DNA from 3 places in the Rhodococcus sp. 2H158 genome. Region 3 is predicted to be linked to each of the others. Evidence: predicted binding sites of a transcription regulator. Region 3 holds the regulator's gene; each other region holds the start of a gene.
The links. Region 3 encodes LexA, which represses DNA repair genes until DNA is damaged. Its sites were predicted from a motif close to CGAACANNTGTTCG; they were not measured.

Region 1: a site for LexA is predicted at 1,289-1,302, ahead of ACWPOB_RS26150 (CoA transferase subunit A). Genes of this name have one in related genera too.
Region 2: a site for LexA is predicted at 1,730-1,743, ahead of cofD (2-phospho-L-lactate transferase). Genes of this name have one in related genera too.

Annotation. Positions count from the first base shown of each region.
Region 1 covers NZ_JBSNCE010000038.1:18,688-21,957, forward strand. Annotated here, with positions in the region: gene ACWPOB_RS26145 (CoA transferase subunit B) at 1-468, opposite strand, end outside; gene ACWPOB_RS26150 (CoA transferase subunit A) at 465-1,211, opposite strand; gene pcaH (protocatechuate 3,4-dioxygenase subunit beta) at 1,381-2,100, shown strand; gene pcaG (protocatechuate 3,4-dioxygenase subunit alpha) at 2,093-2,686, shown strand; gene ACWPOB_RS26165 (lyase family protein) at 2,700-3,270, shown strand, end outside.
Region 2 covers NZ_JBSNCE010000025.1:67,730-70,999, reverse strand. Annotated here, with positions in the region: gene ACWPOB_RS22335 (coenzyme F420-0:L-glutamate ligase) at 1-535, opposite strand, end outside; gene cofD (2-phospho-L-lactate transferase) at 538-1,527, opposite strand; gene ACWPOB_RS22325 (WhiB family transcriptional regulator) at 1,930-2,193, shown strand; gene ACWPOB_RS22320 (metallopeptidase family protein) at 2,199-2,693, opposite strand; gene ACWPOB_RS22315 (DUF3499 domain-containing protein) at 2,782-3,177, shown strand; gene ACWPOB_RS22310 (phosphomannomutase/phosphoglucomutase) at 3,250-3,270, shown strand, end outside.
Region 3 covers NZ_JBSNCE010000009.1:146,313-149,582, forward strand. Annotated here, with positions in the region: gene nrdR (transcriptional regulator NrdR) at 1-86, opposite strand, end outside; gene ACWPOB_RS11105 (LysM peptidoglycan-binding domain-containing protein) at 279-812, opposite strand; gene lexA (transcriptional repressor LexA) at 1,064-1,777, shown strand; gene ACWPOB_RS11115 (acyl-CoA dehydrogenase family protein) at 1,868-3,010, opposite strand; gene ACWPOB_RS11120 (uracil-xanthine permease family protein) at 3,091-3,270, opposite strand, start outside.

The DNA of each region.
Region 1 (3,270 bases), on a different contig from region 3:
CTTGGTGACGTGCTCCATCATCACGATGACGCGCTTGGCGCCGTGGACGAGGTCCATCGCGCCGCCCATGCCCTTGACCATCGCGCCGGGAATCATCCAGTTGGCGATGTCGCCCTTGGCGGAGACCTGCATCGCGCCGAGGACGGCGACGTCGATCTGACCGCCGCGGATCATGCCGAAGGACTCCGCCGAGTCGAAGAACGAAGCCCCGGGGATGACCGTGATGGTCTCCTTGCCGGCGTTGATGAGCTCGGGGTCGAGCTCGTCCTCGGTCGGATACGGCCCGACACCGAGCACGCCGTTCTCCGAGTGCAGGATCACCTCGACGTCCGGGTCGAGGTAGTTGGGCACCAGGGTCGGCATGCCGATGCCGAGGTTGACGTACTGGCCGTCCGAGAGTTCCGCGGCCACGCGCGCGGCCATCTGCTCACGGGTGAGCTTCTGGATGGTGGTGGCTGCCTGGGTCATGAACGGACCGTCCGATTCTCGATGCCGACAGTGACGGGGCCGACGTGCACGACGCGCTGGACGTGGATGCCGGGGGTATGGATCTCGTTGGGGTCGAGCTCGCCGGGTTCGACGAGGTGCTCGACCTGCGCGATGGTGATGCGGCCCGACGTGGCGGCGGGCGGGTTGAAGTTGCGGGCGCTCGTGCGGTAGACGAGGTTGCCGTGCCGGTCGCCCTTCCAGGCGTGGACCAGGGCGTAGTCGGCGACGATTCCGCGTTCCATGACGTAGGTCTCGCCGTCGAACTCGCGGGTCTCCTTCGGCGGGGACGCGACGGCGATACCGCCCTTGCCGTCGTAGCGCAGCGGCAGGCCACCCTCCTCGACCTGGGTGCCGACGCCCGCGGGGGTGAAGAACGCGGGGATGCCGGCGCCGCCGGCGCGCAGCCGCTCCGCGAGGGTGCCCTGCGGGGTCAGCTCCACCTCGAGTTCGCCGGAGAGGTACTGCCGCGCGAACTCCTTGTTGGAGCCGACGTAGGAGGAGATGGTGCGGCGGATGCGGCCCTTCTCCAGCAGCACCCCGAGGCCGAAGCCGTCGGTGCCGCAGTTGTTGCTGACCGTCTCGAGGTCGGTGGCGCCCTGTTCGAGCAGCGCGTTGATCAGGATTTCCGGAACGCCGACCAGACCGAATCCGCCCACGGCGATGGTGACGCCGTTCGGGATGTCGGCTACGGCCTCGGCGGCGGTGGCAACGACTTTGTCCATGCCTCTACGATAGCGGTAGTTGTGCGTAATGTGAACCCTCGTCCGTAGTACGAACCATTTCGGGACTGTTTCATTTCCGAATATTGATTCGGCCAGGACGACCCACTAGCCTCGTACGCATAGCGTCCCTCCGTCCATATCGCGAACACGCATCGAACACCGAGGTCCCATGCTTCACCTGCCGCCGCGCTTCGCCCGCCCCGAAGGCGTGCACCCGCCGCTCGACTTCCCCGACTACAGGACCACCGCGCGGCGCCGTCCGGCGCAGCCGCTGACGCTCGTCCCGCAGCGGCTCGGCGAGCTCACCGGGCCGGTCCTCGGCGAGGACCGCGTGCAGGAGGGGGACGCCGACCTGAGCATCGCCAACGGCGGCGAGGCCGCCGGCCAGCGGATCATCGTGCACGGCCGCGTCCTCGACGGCGACGGCAAGCCCGTCCCCCACGCGCTGCTCGAGGTGTGGCAGGCCAACGCCGCCGGCCGCTACCGGCACGTCGACGACAACTGGCCCGCCCCGCTGGACCCGTTCTTCAACGGCGTCGGCCGCTGCGTCACCGACGCGGCGGGCCGATACCGGTTCACCACCGTCAAGCCCGGGGCCTACCCGTGGCGCAACCACCACAACGCCTGGCGTCCCGCCCACATCCACTTCTCGTTGTTCGGCACGGCGTTCACGCAGCGGCTCGTCACCCAGATGTACTTCCCCGACGACCCGATGTTCTTCCAGGACCCCATCTACAACGCGGTGCCTGCCGAGGCGCGGCACCGGATGGTCAGCGTCTTCGACTACGACGCCACCGTCGACAACTGGGCCCTCGGCTTCCGCTTCGACATCGTCCTGCGCGGACGCGAGGCCACCCCCTTCGAGAACGAGGAGGACGACGATGAGTGAGTTCGCTCCTCGTTACCCCGTCACCCCGGGCGACCAGAGCACCGCCGCCTTCGGCCCCACGCCGTCGCAGACCGTCGGTCCGTACTGGAAGATCGGCCTCGAGTGGGCCGACGGCGCGGACGTCGTCCCCGCCGACACCCCCGGCCGGATCACCGTGCGCATCACCGTGATCGACGGGAACCGCGAGCCGATCGCCGACGCCATGGTCGAGACCTGGCAGGCCGACGCCGAGGGCCGGTTCGGCGCCGAGGGCTTCCGCGGCTTCGCCCGCAGCGCCGCCGACGACACCGGCACCGCCGCGATCCACACGGTCAAGCCCGGCGCCCACGAGTCCGACACCGAGGCCGACGAGGCGCCGCACCTGAACGTCGGGATCTTCGCGCGCGGCATGCTCGACCGCCTCTGCACCCGCATGTACTTCCCGGAGGACCTCGCCGCGCACGCCTCCGACCCGGTGCTCACCGCGCTGCCGGAGTCGCAGCGGCACAAGCTGATCGCCGACAAGTCCGACGACGGCTACGCCTGGACCGTATACGTTCAGGACCTCGATCCGAACGGTGTGGAGACGCCGTTCTTCGCGATCTAGACGGGAGCGTGCCTTGACCGTGCCGGCGCAGTCCGACAACACCCGCGGTGCCCTCTTCGACCCCGTGTTCGGGGCCGGCGACCTCGCACCGCTGCTGTCCGACCGGGCGTGGATCGCCGCCCTGCTCGACGTCGAGGTGGCGATCACGCGCGCCGCCGAGAAGCACGGTCGCGCCACCGCCGCCGACGTCACGGCCGTCGCCGCGGCGGCCGGGGAACTCACCCGCGAACTGGACCCGGCCGAACTGGGCCGGCTCTCCGCGGCCGGGGGCAATCCGGTGATCCCACTGGTGAAGATCCTGCGGGAGCGCGCGCAGGCCCCCGCCGCCGCGGTGCACGTCGGGGCCACGAGCCAGGACGTACTCGACACCGCGCTGATGTTGCTGGCGCACAAGGCCGGCCGGCTCGTCGTCGCCGAGCTGCGCGGCGCCGCCGAGGCGGCGGCACGCCTGGCCCGCCGGCACCGCGACACCCCGATGGTCGCGCGCACCCTCGGGCAGCAGGCGCTGCCCACCACGTTCGGGGCCCTCGCCGCGACGTGGCTCGTCGCGCTCGACGACGCCACCGCCTCGCTCGACCGCGCCC
Region 2 (3,270 bases), on a different contig from region 3:
CGGCCGCACCGATCGCGGCGTCGGTCTGGCCGACGCGCCAGGCCCGGCCCATCGTGTCGGTGACGACCACCGCGACCGTCACGCCGAGCAGGGTCCCCAGGCGCTCCCGCAGCGCCGCGGCGCTCGCGTCCGGGTCCTCGGGCAGCAGGGCGAGTTCGGATGCGGCGACGTTGGAGCCGTCGATCCCGGAGGCCGCCTGCACGATCCCGAGCCGGTTCTCGGTGATGAGGGTGCGGCCCTTGCGGGCGAGCACGCGTACGGCCTCCTGGTCGACGAGGCGGCGCCGGAGCGCGTCGCGGGCCTCGGGGTCGGTGGGGGCGTCGACGATGCGGCCCTCGACCTTGGAGAAGACCTTGCTGGTGACGACGAGGACGTCCCCGTCGGCGAGCCAGGGAGCGGCGGTGGCCACTGCGGCGGCGAGGTCGTCGCCGGGCCGGAACTCGGGCAGGCCCGGCACCGGGAGGATCTCGATCGGCCGCCCGGGGGAGTGGTCGCGCACTCCGGCGGCGGTCCCGGTGGCCGTGTCGGTGGGCATGGTCACGGCGTCACTCCTGCCAGTTCCAATGCGGCGCGAGCCATCTCGGCTGTCGCGTCGGGATCGGTCATGAGCAGCGGCACGCTGCGCACCTCGACGCCGGGCACATCGGCGGTGTCGGTGGAGTGGATCAGCCACCCGTCGAGCAGGCCCGCGCCGCTGCGGGCGCCGTAGTGCCGCCCGACGCCCTGGGCGGTCGACTCGACGCCGATCACGTCGAGGCAGGCGTCGGCCATGCCGCGCAACGGCTTTCCGTCGATCACCGGCGACAGGCCGACGATCTTCGCGGACGTGGTGCGCAGCGCGCCGCGCAGGCCGGGGATCGCGAGGAGCGCGCCGATGCTCACCACCGGGTTCGACGGGGCGAGGATCACCACGTCCGCCGATTCGATCGCCGCGAGCACCCCGGGAGCGGGGGCGGCCTTCTCGGCGCCGATGTGCGCGAAGCTGTGCGTGGGGACCTGCGCGCGGTGCCGGACCCACCATTCCTCGAAGTGCACGGCGCGCTGCTCGCCGTCGGCCGGATCGGTGATGACCACGTGGGTCTCGCTGCGGTCGTCGGAGACCGGGAGCAGGGTGACGCCGGGCTTCCACCGGTCGCACAGGGCCTCGGTCACGGCCGAGAGCGGGTATCCGGCGCCCAGCAACTGGGTGCGCAGCAGGTGGGTCGCGATGTCGCGGTCGCCGAGACCGAACCAGTCGGGTGTGGCGCCGTACGCCGCCAGCTCCTCCTTCGCGTGCCAGGTCTCGTCGGCCCGGCCCCATCCGCGTTCGGTGTCGATCCCGCCGCCGAGGGTGTACATGCACGTGTCCAGGTCGGGGCAGATCCGCAGCCCGTGCATCCAGACGTCGTCGCCGATGTTGACGATCGCGGTGACCCGGTGTGCGGCGTCGGGGTCGAGGTCGCGGCCGGGTTCGATGCCGAGGAGCCGGCGCACGCCGGTGAGAAAACGCGCACCTCCGACGCCGCCGACCAATACAGTCACGTTCACAGGGCAAGCCTAGGCGGTGCGCCGGGTGGGCTGCCGGGGTGCCTGCGCGCCCGGGCGGCGGGTGCGCAGCGGCACGGTGGAGAACCCCGGATGGTAAGGCAGCGGCGCCGCTCGGCTTGACCGCGACACGCCCCACGTGTCTAATCACATAAGTGTCATTTCCAGTGAACCGGGGCCGAGATCGGTTGTGGTGAACTGCATTCGAACGCATGTTCGACCGGGATGGCGCGGAGTGGGCCGGTTTCGACGAGAGTGGCAGCGCTGCAGGTGAGGAGGCGAACGATGGCCGACGAGCGCGAATGGTTCGAGAGCTCTCGGATCGACACTGCAGGCATCGACACTGCAGGCGAGGACGTTCGGGACGACATCGACGGCATCGGGGGGGACGCGCCCGCGCGACCCGTGCTCAGCCTGATCGATGGTTTCGGCGACCCGTCCGACGGTGGCGACGAACAGTGGCAGGAACGCGCGCTGTGCGCGCAGACGGATCCCGAGGCGTTCTTCCCCGAGAAGGGCGGATCGACCCGGGAGGCGAAGCGGATCTGCTTGGGCTGCGAGGTCCGGGACGAGTGTCTCGAATACGCGCTGGCCAACGACGAGCGCTTCGGCATCTGGGGCGGTCTGTCGGAGCGGGAGCGCCGGCGCCTCAAGCGCGGCATCGTCTGAGGACGTCAGTCCTCGTCGAAGCCGCCGAGCTCGGGGTCGATGACCTCGGGCTCCACGCCGAGGTAGGTGGCGACCTGGTGCACGAGCACGTCGTGCACCAGATCGGTGAGATCCTCGGGATCCTTCGCCCGCAGTTCGAGCGGGCGGCGGAAGAGCACGATCCGGGCCCGCGTCGCGGCGCCGCGACGGTCGATCCCCGCGGGCACGAGCCGCGACAGCGGCACCGGACCGTCCGCGACCACCTCTGACGGCCAGTTCACCGAGTCGGGGTCGAGGGCGCGGATCTTGGGCACCTCGTCGACGGCGATGTCGAGCTTGGTCAGCCGGTCGTGCCACTGCGCGTCGATCGGGGCGAACGCCCCCAGCACGAGCAGATCGAACTTCTCCGCCCGCGAGCGCCACGCCGGCAGCTCGTGCGGGAACAACGGCCCGCGCACGCCGCGGCCGCGTCGCGCGACCGAGCGGGACGTCACGGGGCGGGAACGGCGCGATCGGTGCATGCTCTGGACAGTACGACACGAAAATCCGAACCGGGTTCTCCGGTGTGTCCGGATAGTCCCCGGGCGGACGGCGCGCTACTCTCCGACTGTGAGATCACTGCGTCGATGCTGCCGGCCTGGGTGCAAGAACCCTGCTGTTGCGACGCTGACCTACGTGTACTCGGACTCCACCGCGGTCGTCGGTCCGCTGGCGACGGTCGCCGAGCCGCACTCGTGGGATCTGTGCGAATCGCACGGCTCGCGGATCACCGCGCCGAAGGGGTGGGAGCTGGTCCGGTACGAGGGTGCCTTCACCACCGGCACTCCGGACGAGGACGACCTGACCGCCCTGGCCGAGGCGGTGCGTGAGGCCGGTCTCGGCGAGCGTGGCCGAACCGACTCCGACGACACCGATTCCGGTGTCCCCACGGCGCTGGCCGCGCCGCCCACGGCCCGCACCGGCCGTCGTGGCCACCTGCGCGTGTTGCCCGATCCCACGTCCTGATCGTCGCCCACTAGGCTGACCGTGCCCCGCCGCGGAGGCGGCGGTGCCAGTCGACGATCAGGAGCAGCAACAGTGGCGAGATCTGCCGAGTCC
Region 3 (3,270 bases):
CGACGGCGACGGATCGCGGCCCCCTCGTCGGCTTCGCGGGAATCGACGACGCGGGAATCGGGGTGCCGGCAATACGGGCAGTACATGTCGATTCCTTCGTCGTAGCCGTGCTGGCCGCGACGTCGGCGTCGAACCGATGCCGTCCTCCCGAGACCGGACTCACCGGCAGGCGAATCGCTCTCGGCGCGACCACACGAGGTGGTGTGACTGACAAGAGTCGACAATACCTGCATACCCGGGTCGTCGGCCGGATCCGGTACCCGCCCGTCCATGCCGGTTCACCGCGGCACGGAGGCCGGAACGAGCAGGGCCTGGCCGTCCCGCAGACGGCCGTCCGACATGGCATTGAGTTCGCGGATCCGCTCGATCGCCTCGGGGCGGGGCAAAGCCGGAGCCACCCGCGCCGCGACGTCGCCGAGCGACTCCCCCACCTGCACGACGGTGACGTCGGTACGTGTGGCCCCGGCCGCGACCTGGCTGGTGCGCAGGTGGGCAATCCCGAGCAGTCCCGCGGTCGCGACCGCGGTCAGCAGGGCCGTCGCCAGTACGGTGCGCAGGCCGGACTGCGCGGTCCCGGCGGGCCGGTGCGGGACGCGCGAGACCCGGACCGGAGCGCGCCGGTAGTCCACCACCCCCGGATCCGGCCGGACCGGCAGCCGCCGGTCCGCCGCCTCGTGCGGGCGCCGCGCGAGGTGCGTCGCCGCGGAGCGTCGTGCCCGGCCCTCGCCGTCCCGTCCGGTGTCATACTGCCCGGTACCGTCGTACTGCCCGGTGTCGTTCCATTCGGTTCGGCGAACTGCTGATGTCCTCATAGAGGCCTCCGTGTCGCTCGTCCGCGGGCCGGGGCCCGCGGCGGAACTTCGGTCACCGCTCGATCGACGGCGAGAATGATTCGATCACCTGTTCGAAAGAACGTGTGTTCGATGTGTACCACGCCGCTCCGACAAAGTCAGCACTACCGGCCGAAAATCTCGAACAGATGTTTGATAACCGGCCATCGGAGAGCTAGATTCGATCCATCACATCCAGCACATCCGACACACGACGCACGGAGGTCACGATCATGACGGACGGCCATCCCCGGGCCGGGCGGAGCCGGACGACCACCGCCGATCCGGCCGCCGGCCTGACTGAACGCCAGCGCCGCGTCCTCGAGGTGATCCGCGAATCGGTCACCGAACGGGGCTACCCTCCGAGCATCCGCGAGATCGGTGACGCGGTGGGCCTCAACTCCACCTCGTCGGTGGCGCACCAGTTGCGCACCCTCGAACGCAAGGGCTTCCTCCGGCGCGATCCGAACCGCCCCCGGGCAGTGGACGTGCGCGGCCTCGACGATCCGCAGCCAGCGGCCCCGCAAGCGCAGCCGATGGACGGGGTCGACACCGCCGCCGAGTCCGCGACGCCGGCCGCCATGGTTCCCGTGCTGGGCAGGATCGCGGCGGGTGGTCCGATCCTGGCGGAGGAGTCCGTCGAGGACGTGTTCCCGCTCCCGAGAGAACTGGTGGGGCAGGGATCGCTGTTCCTGCTCAAGGTCGTCGGCGAATCGATGGTCGACGCGGCCATCTGCGACGGTGACTGGGTGGTGGTGCGCCAGCAGAACGTCGCGGACAACGGCGATATCGTCGCCGCCATGCTCGACGGCGAAGCGACCGTGAAGACGTTCAAGCGCGTGAAGAACGACGTGTGGCTGATGCCGCACAACCCGATGTTCGAACCGATTCCGGGCAACGACGCCGTCATCCTGGGCAAGGTCGTCACCGTGATCCGCAAGCTCTGACGTCGCTCCCTGCGAACGCGCTCGGGCGGCGCCGCGGATCGCGGCGCCGCCCGTGCTCGTTCCGGGCCGGGACCGGTGCCCCGAGGCCGGTCAGAGATTCAGGCCGCGGCCGATGATGTCCTTCATGATCTCGTTGGTGCCGCCGTAGATCTTCTGCACGCGGGCGTCGAGATACGCCTTCGCGACCGGGTATTCGCGCATGTAGCCGTAACCGCCGTGCAACTGCAGGCACCGGTCGATCAGCTCGACCTGCTTGTCGGTGGTCCAGTACTTGGCCATCGCCGCCTCCTGCACGCTCAGGGTTCCGGCGTTGAGCTGCTCGATGCACCTGTCCACGAACACGCGCGCGAGGGTGGTCTCGGTGGCCAGCTCGGCCAGCTCGAACCGGGTGTTCTGGAAGCTGCCGATCGACTTGCCGAACGCCTTGCGGTCGCGGCAGTACTGCATCGTGTCCTCGAGCACGGCCTCCATCGCCGCCGCCGCCACCACGGCGATCGACAGGCGCTCCTGCGGCAGGTTCTGCATCAGGTAGATGAAGCCCAGGCCCTCCTCACCGAGGAGGTTGGCGGCGGGCACCCGCACGTCGGTGAAGTGCAGTTCGGCGGTGTCCTGCGCCGCGAGGCCGATCTTGTCGAGATTGCGGCCGCGCTCGAAGCCGGCCATCCCGCGCTCGACGACGAGGAGCGAGAAGCCCTGCGCCCCCTTGTCCGGGTCGGTGCAGGCGACGACGATCACCAGGTCCGCGTTGATGCCGTTGGTGATGAAGGTCTTGGAACCGTTGAGGATCCACTCGTCGCCGTCCCGCACCGCGCGGGTCTTGATGCCCTGCAGGTCGCTGCCCGTGCCGGGCTCGGTCATCGCGATCGCGGTGATGATCTCGCCGGAACAGAATCCCGGCAGCCAGCGCTGCTTCTGCTCCTCGTTCGCCAGCTTCAGCAGGTACGGCGCCACGACGTCGTTGTGCAGCATGAAACCGATGCCGCTGAAACCTCCGCGCGTGGTCTCCTCGGTGACGATCGTGTTGTAGCGGAAGTCCTCGACACCGCCGCCGCCGTACTCCTCGGGCACGGCCATGCCCAGGAAGCCCTGCGCGCCTGCCTTCTTCCAGACCTCACGGTCGACGATCTTGTCCTGCTCCCACTGCTCGTGGAAGGGAGCCACCTCCTGCTCGAGGAACTTCCGGTACGACTCGCGGAAAAGTTCGTGCTCGGGCTCGAAGAGGGTGCGTTCCATGTGCGCTCCTGTATCCGATGACGTGCGTCACGCTCACGGTAGACATCGGAGGACGGGTCTGACGCTGACAGGAACGAGCGTTATTTGTGACCGGACACGCCGGGCGGTCGGCGGCGCAGGTCCGCCAACCGCCGCAGGAGCGGGTAGGCGATCAGGATGCCGATCGAGCCCCACGCGATGCCGCCGAGTTCGACGGAGCCGACGGTGAGGGTGAGGTCGCCGATCCCGGCCACGAGCGCGGCGGCGGCCACCGTGAGGTT